Regions from separate parts of the Peribacillus sp. YIM B13481 genome, predicted to be linked through region 1. Evidence: riboswitches for the same ligand, from Rfam matches in the RefSeq annotation. Region 1 holds a riboswitch; each other region holds the start of a gene.
What was found. Region 1 has a riboswitch for S-adenosylmethionine ahead of ACFX4X_RS06520 (methionine biosynthesis PLP-dependent protein). Riboswitches for the same ligand answer to the same signal wherever they lie in the genome.
Positions count from the first base shown of each region.

Region 2: another riboswitch for S-adenosylmethionine. It lies ahead of mtnW (2,3-diketo-5-methylthiopentyl-1-phosphate enolase); the one in region 1 lies ahead of ACFX4X_RS06520 (methionine biosynthesis PLP-dependent protein).
Region 3: another riboswitch for S-adenosylmethionine. It lies ahead of ACFX4X_RS23175 (ABC transporter permease); the one in region 1 lies ahead of ACFX4X_RS06520 (methionine biosynthesis PLP-dependent protein).

Region 1 is NZ_JBHZPE010000006.1:133,256-137,472, reverse strand. It holds gene fumC (class II fumarate hydratase) at 1-1,190, opposite strand, end outside; SAM riboswitch class I at 1,527-1,640, shown strand; gene ACFX4X_RS06520 (methionine biosynthesis PLP-dependent protein) at 1,728-2,840, shown strand; gene metC (cystathionine beta-lyase) at 2,837-4,018, shown strand; gene ACFX4X_RS06510 (type B 50S ribosomal protein L31) at 4,129-4,217, opposite strand, start outside.
Region 2 is NZ_JBHZPE010000004.1:21,645-25,861, reverse strand. It holds gene ACFX4X_RS04300 (carbon-nitrogen family hydrolase) at 1-703, opposite strand, end outside; gene ACFX4X_RS04295 (pyridoxal phosphate-dependent aminotransferase) at 803-1,975, shown strand; SAM riboswitch class I at 2,105-2,257, shown strand; gene mtnW (2,3-diketo-5-methylthiopentyl-1-phosphate enolase) at 2,362-3,594, shown strand; gene ACFX4X_RS04285 (2-hydroxy-3-keto-5-methylthiopentenyl-1-phosphate phosphatase) at 3,601-4,217, shown strand, end outside.
Region 3 is NZ_JBHZPE010000069.1:6,845-11,061, forward strand. It holds gene ACFX4X_RS23165 (BlaR1 family beta-lactam sensor/signal transducer) at 1-741, shown strand, start outside; gene blaI (penicillinase repressor BlaI) at 722-1,102, shown strand; SAM riboswitch class I at 1,483-1,593, shown strand; partial or broken gene ACFX4X_RS23175 (ABC transporter permease) at 1,697-1,826, shown strand; gene ACFX4X_RS23180 (MetQ/NlpA family ABC transporter substrate-binding protein) at 1,904-2,743, shown strand; partial or broken gene ACFX4X_RS23185 (ATP-binding protein) at 3,192-4,217, opposite strand, start outside.

The sequences.
Region 1 (4,217 bases):
TTGATTTTATCTTCATTTGCAGTGATGCCAACTGCACAATTAATGTTGAAAGAGTGAATGCCTTCCGTCAATAATTTCACCGTTTGCAGGAAGTTAAAGATGATGACTGGTTTGAATACATTCAGTTCAAAGTTACCTTGGCTTGCTGCAAAGCCAATCGTAGCATCGTTACCCACAATTTGTGTCGCAATCATGGTAAGCGCTTCACTTTGTGTAGGATTGACTTTACCTGGCATGATGGAGCTGCCTGGCTCGTTTTCAGGAATGGCAATTTCGCCGATTCCGCTTCTAGGGCCACTTGCCAGCCATCTGACATCGTTCGCAATTTTCATTAAATCCGCTGCCAATGCTTTCAACGCACCGTGTGCGTAGACGATTTCGTTATGGCTTGTCAATGCATGGAACTTATTATCCGAAGTGACGAAGGGATGTCCTGTATCTGCTGCAATTTGTTTGGCGGAAAGTCCTGGGAATTCTTTTTTTGTATTGATTCCCGTTCCTACAGCCGTTCCGCCTAGGGCCAGGTTCAATAATTTTTGGCTGCTTTCCTGAATCATCGCGAGATCTTTATCGAGCATCGCTTTCCAACCGGAAATTTCTTGTCCCAAAGTCAGTGGTGTTGCATCTTGAAGATGTGTCCGGCCAATTTTCACGACATCCCAAAATTCTTTTTCTTTTGAATCGAAAGTATCACGAAGTGCTTTGATGGCAGGAACCAATTTTTCAGCGACTTCCATAAAGGCTGCAATATGCATGGCGGTCGGGAAAGTATCATTGGAGCTTTGTGCCTTGTTAACATCATCATTCGGGTGAAGGGTTTCGGATTCACCATTTTCTTTTAACCATTCATTCCCTTTGTTAGCGACCACTTCATTCACGTTCATATTACTTTGCGTACCGCTTCCCGTTTGCCAAACTACAAGTGGGAAATGTTCATCAAGCGTACCTTCAAGGATTTCGTCGCAAATCTTAACGATGGCATTCTTTTTAACCTCCGAAAGATCACCAAGATCATAGTTCACCTTTGCCGCAGCTTGTTTAACGTATGCAAATGCACGAACTAATTCAATCGGCATTTTTTCGTTACCGATTTTGAAATTGTTACGGCTTCTCTCCGTTTGTGCACCCCAATATTTATCGGCAGGAACTTTCACTTCACCCATCGTATCTCGTTCGATTCTGTATTCCATGTGTTCTCCTCCTATTGTTTGCACTATTCATCGAAGACCATATGTATATGAAATGAATAATGTCATATTATTCTTTCTCTCTATACATTGTACAAACTTTATTTTTTTAATGCAAAAATAACCGGCCATGCCTCCCCCTTTTTCTTTAAAATCCATTTAATATCGTGTTTATCCCTGGACCCATGAAAATTTTGGATATTCTTTTTAGACACATAAAGTGTTGGCACCGCTAGTCTCCAATTGCCCTATTCATGAAAATCAAAGCATTATCATCCAAAATGTTCTTGACAGTATTTTATATATATAGTAAATTCAAAAGAAATTGAATAATCTAAACTCTTATCGAGAGAGGTAGAGGGAATGGCCCGATGACACCTCAGCAACCTTCATTTGTTTCAAACCAATGAAAAGGTGCTAATTCCACAAGTTTGTGAACTTGGAAGATAAGAAGAATGACTCGTCCCTATTTAATCAAAGTCTTCTTCTTAAAGAAGACTTTTTTTTATTTTATTTAACTAAAAAGGAGCAGTGAAAACTATGTACAAAACTGAAACATATCTTGCTCAATTAGGAAATCGCAGTGAAACGGCGACAGGAACAGTCAATCCGCCAGTATACTTTTCAACAGCTTTTCGCCATGAAGGAATCGGCCAATCGACTGGATTTGATTATACAAGGACAGGTAATCCTACACGCCAACTATTGGAACGATCCATCGCCGATCTGGAAAAAGGCGACCAAGGGTATGCCTGCAGTTCAGGAATGGCAGCCATTTCTACTATACTGGCCTTATTTAAATCAGATGATGCATGGATTGTCAGCGAAGATCTTTATGGCGGTACATATCGTCTGTTGGAACAAGGGTTTAAGAAATGGGGATTGAAGTGCGACTATGTAAACACTTGTTGTTTGGAGGATATTGAAAAAGCCATCACTCCTCACACGAAAGCCATCTTCATCGAAACTCCCACTAACCCTCTTATGCAGCAAACAGACATTAGCGCCGTTGCAGCATTGGCCAAACGATTTAATTTATTGTTAATCGTTGATAACACTTTTTACACGCCTCTTATTCAACAACCCATCCTGCTTGGAGCAGATATTGTGATCCACAGTGCAACCAAGTATCTCGGTGGTCATAATGATGTGCTCGCTGGACTGATCGTTGCTAGCGGCGCTGAATTATGTGATGCACTTGCCTTCCATCATAATGGCATGGGAGCTGTCTTGAGCCCATTTGATTCCTGGCTGTTGATGCGCGGAATGAAAACCCTGGCATTGCGGATGGAACGTCATGAAAAGAATGCCAAGATACTTGTAGATTACTTGTCGGAACATGATTGTGTTACAGATGTATTGTATCCAGGTAGAGGCGGCATGATTTCATTCCGTATCATTGATGAAGCGGCGGTCAACCCATTTTTACAATCACTCTCATTAATTTCGTTTGCAGAAAGCCTTGGAGGGGTTGAAAGCTTCATCACCTATCCTGCTACACAAACACATGCCGATATACCGCTTGAAGTCAGAACGGCGAACGGGGTTTGCAATCGCCTGCTGCGCTTCTCCGTCGGCATTGAAGACAGCGAAGATTTGATCCAGGACTTACAGCAAGCATTCGCACATGTAAAAAGGGAGGCACTACGATGACCACTCATGATTTCAGCTTTGAAACCAAATTACTTCATAATCAACATAAATTCGATCCTGCAACAGGCGGTGTGAGCGTCCCCATTCAGCACGCATCCACTTTCCATCAATCCGATATCGATCAATTCGGCAAATATGATTACAGCAGAAGCGGGAACCCAACTCGCGAAGCACTGGAAGATATCATTGCCGAACTTGAGGAAGGCACTCACGGTTTTGCCTTTTCATCAGGTATGGCAGCCATTTCAACAGCTTTCCTGCTGTTGTCTGCCGGAGACCATATCGTCATTTCCGAAGATGTGTATGGCGGTACGTTCAGGATGGTCACAAACGTTTTGACGCGTTTCAATATTGAGCATACATTCGTTGACATGACGGACCTTGAAAGCATTAAAGCGGCCATTCAGCCAAATACGAGAGCCATATACATCGAAACGCCTTCAAATCCATTACTTAAAGTGACCGATATTAAAGCAGTATGTGATATCGCGAAAAAAGCCGGTGCCTTAAGTTTTGTTGATAATACATTCTTGACCCCAGCATTACAAAAACCACTGAATCTGGGCGCTGATGTTGTCCTTCATAGCGCAACGAAATTTTTATCCGGCCATAGTGATGTGATAGCTGGACTTGCCGTAGTAAAAGATCCGGATTTGGCAGTAAGACTCGGTTCCCTCCAAAACTCCTTTGGAGCGGTTCTTGGTGTACAGGACGCCTGGCTTGTAATGAGAGGTCTGAAAACCTTGTCCGTTAGAATGGAACACTCCCAAAAAGGGGCAGAAAAGATTGCCGCCTACTTAAATGAGCAGCCTTTGGTGAAAAAGGTTTATTATCCTGGCCTGGCCGATCATCCACAGCACGAAATCCAGCAAGGCCAGTCGCTTGGTGCAGGGGCGGTCCTATCATTTGAATTGGAAAGCGAAGAAGTCTTCCGCTCTTTCGTGAACACTGTCGAGCTTCCTGTCTTTGCCGTAAGCCTTGGAGCGGTCGAATCGATTTTATCCTACCCGGCCAAAATGTCCCATGCTGCCATGCCTGCTGATGAAAGGGAAAAGCGAGGCATCACGAACAGCTTGCTCCGCCTCTCTGTCGGACTTGAAAATCCGGACGATTTAATCAAGGATTTCGATGCTGCCCTCGTAAATATTGCAAAAGGGGAAGCAATTGCTGCAAAATGATTAAAGGATGGGTGCCTCATAAATTATGGGCACCCACTTGTTTGCATCATTTTAATTCTTTTTCAACCTATTAATAAATAAAGGCCAACGATTTCTCGATGGCCTCTCTTTCATTTCTTCATATTATATTTATCCAAAAAGCGGTCCACCCGTCCGCCTTTTTCAGCAAACTTCTGCTTTCCAGTATAAAAAGGGTGGG
Region 2 (4,217 bases), on a different contig from region 1:
CTGTCAATAGTTCGTTTTCTTCTCCCGCTTCACTTACGATAACTCCCCATGGATCAATAATCAAGGAATGACCAGCAAATATATTATTGATATCCGAACCTGAACGATTAACGGCTACAACATAGGCTTGGTTCTCGATGGCACGACTAATCAATAAGGCTCTCCAGTGATCGAGTCTGGGCTTAGGCCATTCTGCGGTTACGAATAGAACTTCGGCACCTTGAACAGCATGGGCTCGCTGCCATTCCGGGAAGCGGATGTCATAACAAATGAATCCAGCACATATTTTTTCATCAAGAGTGAATAAACCTTCTTTTTCACCTGGCTGCAGGTAGCGATGTTCATCCATCAATTGAAATAAGTGAAGCTTATCATACTCTTTAATGAGTTTTCCATCCTTATTGATGATGATCATGGTGTTATAGATACCCATGCTCGTTTTTTTGGCAATGGAACCGCCTACGATGTGAATCTCGTGTTTCCTTGCCTGTGTTTTAAGGAATTCAATCGTTTTTTCCGCCTCTTGATCAGCAATCTCATTTAACCTGGTCAAGTCGTATCCAGTTGTCCAAAGCTCTGGTAAAATGACGATATCGGGTTCTGACCGTGCTGCTTCTTCCAACCATTGTTCCGCAACCTGAAAATTGATATCCGGTTGCCCGAATGCTATATCCATTTGAATACAGGCTATTTTCCACTTCATCGTTTAAAACCCCCACATGTAAAAAATGCTTTACAAGACTATGATAAACATATATCATTTGTGACTAGAATTTCAAGAAATTTCAGAGAAGGTGTATAAATGTTGCAATTCGAAAAATCCGGAAAGCTTCAGGACCTGCCAAAGCAGTTTTTTGCCTCACTTGTCGCAAAAGTCAATGCGATTACGGCGCAAGGACATGATGTCATTAATTTAGGCCAGGGAAATCCTGATCAACCTACGCCTGAACATATCGTGAAAAGTTTACAGACTGCTGCTGAAAGATCGATTAATCATAAATATTCACCATTCCGGGGACATCAATATTTAAAGGATGCCGCTGCCGTCTTTTATGAACGTGAATATGGAGTCAAGCTGGATCCAAATAGTGAAGTGGCGATTCTCTTTGGAGGAAAGGCAGGTCTTGTCGAACTGCCGCAGTGTTTATTAAATCCAGGTGATACGATCCTGGTTCCTGATCCCGGCTATCCGGATTATCTTTCAGGTGTAGTGTTAGCCCAGGCAAAAACCGAATTCATGCCCTTGACAGAAGAAAATGGTTTTCTTCCGAATTACAAAGTTATACATAAAGACGTGCTTGATAAAGCCAAAATGATGTTCTTGAACTATCCGAATAACCCCACTGGTGCTTCTGCAACTGAAAGTTTTTTTTATGAAACCGTCTCCCACGCAAGAGAGCATTCAATTTGTGTGGTCCACGATTTCGCTTATGGAGCGATAGGGTTCGACGGAAAAAAACCGACAAGCTTTCTCCAGGCAAAGGGAGCGAAGGATGTAGGAATAGAAATATACACACTATCGAAAACATACAATATGGCAGGGTGGAGAGTTGGCTTCGCAATGGGGAATAAAAGTGTCATAGAGGCTCTTGAACTATTACAAGACCATCTTTATGTGAGTCTCTTCCCGGCGATACAGGAAGCAGCGGCAAGTGCATTGCTTGACTCGCAGAGCTGTGTAGAGGAATTAGTGAAGATGTATGAGGGGCGCAGGAATGTTTTCATTGAGGGATTAAGGGCAATCGGCTGGGAAGTCAAAGCTCCTGAAGCATCGTTTTTTGCCTGGCTCAAGGTACCAAAAGGCTTTACGTCAGAGAGTTTTGCAGACTATTTATTAACGCATGCCCACGTAGCTGTTGCCGCAGGAAATGGATTCGGTGAATTTGGCGAGGGTTACGTAAGGGTAGGGCTTCTGACTTCGGAAGAGCGGTTAAAAGAGGCTGTGGAACGAATTCGCACACTAAACTTGTTTTAACGAAGGATTGAGGTATCCAATGTATCCCACCGTTAAATGGTTAAAAACGTATTGACAAAGTATGGAATACCTGTCAGAATACAAAATAAATTCTAAATCTTTCGATATTTGTAACTATATATCAGCGTTTTCTTATTTTGAGCAGGTGGAGGGACTAGCCCTATGAAGCCCAGCAACCGACCGTAATTCCATTGTAAAATGGGGCGGAATTCTTCGCCGGATTTTCATGAAATCCACAAGGCACGGTGCTAATTCTTGCAGCCAATGGCTGGGAGATAAGAAGATGGCTTTTTAAGCCTCTTCTTATATGAAGGGGCTTTTGCCATTTAGAGCAATGCCAGGTTAATGACTTCGAGAGTTTACTAACGTGTAATAGGAGTGATCAGATGAGCGAGATAGTCGCTACTTATTTAATTCATGACTTTAATGGAAATCATGAGAAAAAAGCAGAGAGCATTGCCTTAGGTTTGACTGTGGGGACATGGACGGACCTGCCCCAATTGGTCCAGAAGCAACTGGAAAAGCATAAGGGACGTGTAGTATCCGTAACGCCACTATCTGAAGAAGAGAGGGCAAACGGCTACTTTAATCGTAAAGTGTACCGTTCGCTAATTAAAATTGCCTATCCGGCTGGGAATTTCTCTAATGATTTACCTGCAATCCTTACGACGGTCTTCGGCAAACTTTCATTGGACGGTGAAATAAAACTGATCGACCTGGATTTTGTCGGTGCTATTCAAAAAGCGTTCCCGGGACCGCAATTTGGCATTACAGGCATAAGGGAAAAGATTGAGGTATTTAACAGGCCCCTGGTGATGAGCATCTTTAAAGGTGTATTGGGAAGGGATCTAACCTTCCATAATGAGCAACTGAAGCAACAAGCGTTAGGAGGTGTTGACCTAGTTAAAGATGATGAGATTCTCTTTGACCAGGAACAGACTCCATTTTTCGATAGAATAAAAACGGGAAAAAGAATTTTGAATGAAGTCTTTGAAACGACTGGCCACCGAACTTTATATGCTGTCAATCTATCAGGGAAAACATTTGATTTATTGGATAAGGCGAAGCAAGCGGCTGAAGCAGGGGCAGATGCTTTATTGTTCAACGTTCATACATATGGTTTGGATGTATTGCAAGCCTTAAGTGAACATGATCATATCAAACTACCGATCATGGCGCACCCCGCATATAGCGGGGCATTGGCATCTTCATCATTTTATGGGATAGGCTATCCATTATTGCTTGGTAAATTAGTGAGGTTATCAGGAGCGGATTTATCCTTGTTCCCATCACCTTATGGAAATGTCGCACTTGAAAAAAAGGAAACATTAGCGATTGCTGAAGCTCTTACAAAAGATGAATTTTCATGGAAAAAGGCCTTCCCTGTACCTTCTGCAGGCATTCATCCAGGCATGGTTCCCGACCTGATCAAGGATTTTGGGCTGGACAGTGTCATTAATGCCGGAGGTGGAATTCACGGACACCCTGACGGAGCAGAGGGCGGGGCCAAGGCTTTCCGTTCTGCTGTTGAAGCCGTACTAGCAGGAAAGGACCTATCAGAAGCGGCGGCTGAGGAAGAAGGACTAAAAAAAGCTCTTGTTTTATGGGGAGGCTTGTAAGAAATAATGAAACCGATCATCTTTTGCGATTTCGATGGAACGATCACCAACACAGATAATATCATTTCTATCATGAAAAAATTTGCGCCACCGGAGTGGGAAAAGTTGAAAGACGATGTCCTTCAGCAAAAAATCAGTATATCTTCAGGGGTCGGTGATATGTTTTCCTTGCTTGATAGTGGCTTGAAGGATGACATCATTCAATATGTATGCGAGACGGCCGGCATTCGTCCAGGATTTAATGAATTCGTTGAGTATACGAAAAAAGCCAACATCCCTTTATATATTGTAAGTGGAGGCATGGATTTTTTCATTGCACCTCTTTTAAATGATATCTTGCCAGCAGATTCCGTTTATTGCAACAATGCATTTTTCAATAAGGAAAAGATTTATATTGAGTGGCCCCACGCTTGTGATGACCAATGTAATAAGGATTGCGGTTGCTGTAAGCCATCAATTATGAGGGGAATTGCGAGTGCGGGTGATTTTAAGCTCGTTATTGGAGATTCAGTAACGGATTTTGAAGCGGCAAAACAGGCCGATTTTGTCATAGCCCGTGACATGCTGCTTGAGAATTGTGATAGAGAAGGGATTCCTCATCAAGGTTTTGAGACGTTTTATGA
Region 3 (4,217 bases), on a different contig from region 1:
TTACATCAATTCTTTAAAGGGTATGAAGGAAGCTTTGTTTTATATGATCATAACGCACAGCAATATCGCATTTATAATGAAGAGAAAAGTACTTTGCGGGTATCACCTGATTCCACATACAAAATCTATAGTGCCTTATTTGCACTAGAATCAAATGTGATATCACCCGAAGAATCCACTCTTTCCTGGGATGGGACTGAGCAACCCTATGACGCTTGGAATATGGATCAGGATGTCTCATCCGCTTTACAAAATTCGGTAAACTGGTATTTCCAAGAATTAGATCGCAGGACAGGATTTGAAACAATACAATCCAATCTGCAAGCGATAAATTATGGAAATGCCGATGTATCCGGGGAATTGGGTGAATTCTGGCTCGAATCCTCATTGAAAATTTCTCCAGTCGAGCAAGTCCAACTGCTGCAAGCCTTTTATTACAATCAATTGCGATATAAGGAAATGCATATCCAAGCTGTGAAGGACGCCCTGCTCTTAGAAAAGAATGAGGAAGCTCGCCTATCAGGAAAAACAGGTACAGGAACAGTGAATGGAAAAAACATCAATGGTTGGTTTATCGGGTATGTAGAGACGAAGAACGATACTTATTTCTTTGCTACCAATATACAAAATGAAGATGATTCATCTGGAAGCAAGGCGGGAGAAATTACTTTATCAATTTTAAAAGATTTAGGAATCTATAAAGAAAATGGAGGGGAGAAAAGTGGAGAAAAACATTCCTAGCATATCAGAATCAGAATGGGAAATCATGAACGTGCTTTGGGATAAAGCCCCTCAAACAGCAAATGACATCATAGTTTCCTTACAGGAGAGTACCGATTGGAAGCCGAAAACCATACGCACTCTTCTCGATCGATTGGTTCAAAAAGATGTAGTAGGTGTCGATAAAAATCTAAGAATTTACACCTTTTACCCGCTCTATACACAGGAAGAGTGCCAGCGTGCCGAGACCGAATCATTTATCAACCGTATTTATGGAGGTGCCCTGAAATCCATGCTTGTCCAATTCATTCAGGAAGATGCCCTATCTGATGATGATATCAATGAACTACGCTTTATTTTAAATAAAACACCTAAAAAATAATACTATAAAAAAAGCGATTTGGGATTTTTCCAAATCGCTTTTTTCGGTCGAAATCGAAATAGCGGCGGACATATTTCCCATGTAATTATCTGCGTAGTTTGATACGAAAAAAATCAGAACTTTCGTCTTAATAATAGTTATGCATGAATTTAATTCAATAGATGTTTTTATCACGCTTCTTGATAGTGAAGGCTTCTGCAGGGCCTGGAACAAGCAATCGTAAGGGCTACAGGAACAAGACATTTAACGCAATCATTCGTAAATTCAAATTAATTGAACATTTTTTTGATTGACACTACCATTTGGTCATGATAAGATCACTGTCATACTATATTAACGCTGAATTTAAAATATTTCGTTTAATTGAATATATTGTTTGACTCTTATCAAGAGAGGTGGAGGGACTGTGCCCTGTGAAGCCCGGCAACCGTCAGTTAATTAACTGATATGGTGCCAATTCCTGCAAAGCAATGTGCTTTGGAAGATGAGAGAAAGGATTGTTTAACCAACCTTTCTACTCATGTGTAGAAAGGTTTTTTTGAGGAGAAAAAACTTTCCTTTCCCCTGTATACTTCGGACAAACTAACATACTAAGAGCTGGTGCCAGCATTAATTTCAGGTATTACAGTTACAACAATCCTTCTAGTTGGTTGCTGGGGTTGGTGCAGGTGGTTTAGGTAATTTGTTATATCTTGAAGGGTTTCAGCTCAATAATAATGATGTTTAGTCATTGTTTTTTATTCAATTTATAGGTGATATATTTACAACAAAAATAGATAAACGATAAGGGAGAAATGAATTATGAAAAAGTGGATATCAACTTTAGCAGTTTCCTCAGCATTAGTATTAAGTTTAGCAGCTTGCGGTACGACTAACAGCGGATCAGATTCTTCAGACAAAGAAAAGAAAATCCTTGTGGGTGCATCAAACATTCCACATGCTGAAATTTTAGAAGAGGCAAAGCCATTATTAAAGGAAAAGGGAATTGATTTAGAAATTAAAACATTCCAAGATTATATTATTCCGAACACAGCGTTAGCTGATAAAGAGATTGATGCAAATTATTTCCAACACGTTCCATATCTTAAATCAGTGTTAAAAGAGAATCCAGACTATGACTTTGTAAATGCGGGTGCTATTCATATTGAGCCAATCGGCATTTACTCTAAAAAGTATGATAGCTTAAAAGATCTTCCAAAAAACGGTACAGTTATTATGCGTAATGCTGTAGCTGAACAAGGACGTATTCTATCTATTTTTGAAAAAGAGGGCGTTATTAAGCTAAAAAAAGGCCTCAATAAAACAGAAGCTACGATTAATGATATTGTAGAAAATCCTAAAAACTTAACTTTTAATGCAGATATAGAAGGTGGCCTATTACCTCAAATTTATAATAACAACGAAGGTGATGCGGTTGTTATTAATGCGAACTATGCGTTAGATGCAGGGCTAGATCCGCTTAAAGACCCAATCGCTGTTGAATCGGGTGAAGATAATCCATATGCAAACATTATCACTGTACGTAAGGGCGATGAAAATAAAGAGACAGTAAAAGCGTTAGTAGAAGTACTTCGCTCTAAAGAAATACAAGACTTCATTACTAAAAAATATAAAGGTGCAGTCATACCAGTATCTAAATAAAATACCCTTTCATGAACTATACCCCGAATAATGGACACTTCGAAAAAGGTCCATTACTCGGGGTTCTTCTATGTCTATACACTAGAAAAGCAAAAAATCCGTTTACAAAAAGCCGCTTAATAGAAGCTACAAAAAAACTTAAAGCGTAAATTTCTTAAACATAAATACTTAACTAAACTCAAAGTCATAAGGAGGAAGCCCTACTATGAATGTTAAAATGCAAAACAAACAAAATCAACTAATTGAGAGAATTACGGATCAACATCTAGTTATTCTGTGAGGATATTGCCGTCGTCACGGTCAATCCTCTCATGTCAAAAGAAACTAAGAAAATCGTGATAATATGCAATCCAAAAGTGATACAAAGATTACATAAAATATTGTATAAGATATACCAATCATTCAATATTTGTAAGTAGTCATATCCAGTCGACACCGACGTATGTAATCACCGAAAAGCCTTTCCCATGAAAGAAATTAAAAGAATCCTTTGATAAGAAAGAAAATAGATGGGAAGAATAACATTAACTGTTGTTCCTTTATTTATTTCACTTTCAATAACTATCTTTCCTTGATGTGCTTTCACAATTTCATAGCAGATCATTAACCCTAAGCCAACCCCTTTTTCTTTGATACTATAAAAAGGTTCTCCAAGATATGGGATACGTTCTCTTGGAATCCCACATCCTTGATCGATAAAACAAATACTTACTTGATGACTATCAAGTGTATCGATTTGAACCAAAATTTCTCCTCCCGTTGACATCGCTTCAATTGCATTTTCTAAGATATTGATAAACACTTGTTTTATTTGGTTTCCTTCACAAGGTATGTAGGGAATTTCTGATTTAAGCTCTGTTCTGATCTGTATATTTTTCATCATTGCTTGAGGTTGCAGTAGCGTTATAACTTGTTCTGCTAACATGCTCAAATTATTGAGTTGAACCTTTACTGCTTGTGGTTTAGCTACTATCATAAGTCTATTTGTGATTACTTCTATTTGTTCAATTTCCGATGATATTACATCTATGTACCACTGATTTTCTTTATTTTTCATTGATTGTATTAGTTGTATAAATCCTTTAATAGTTGTTAGTGGATTTCGAATTTCATGAGCTATTGCTGTAGCTAATTTCCCTACCACATCAAGCTTCTCTGATTTTCGCAGTAATTCTTCTGTTTTTAAACGTTCAGTGATATCTCGAGAAATAACCATAGCAACCTCTTTTTCACCTAATCTAAAGATATCGATGATTAACTCAGTATCTATTTTCTCCTCAATTTTAAAAACATATTCATCTCGGAAAGTGAAGTTATGTTTTCCCTTTTCGGAATCTTTTATAATGTTTATAGTTTTAATTTTTTCAGGAAGAATATCCATAACAGACATTGAAAGAATTTTCTCCTTACTATAACCCAATCTTTTACATGCAACTGGATTTACGTCAAGAAATAGAATTGGCAATCGATCCTC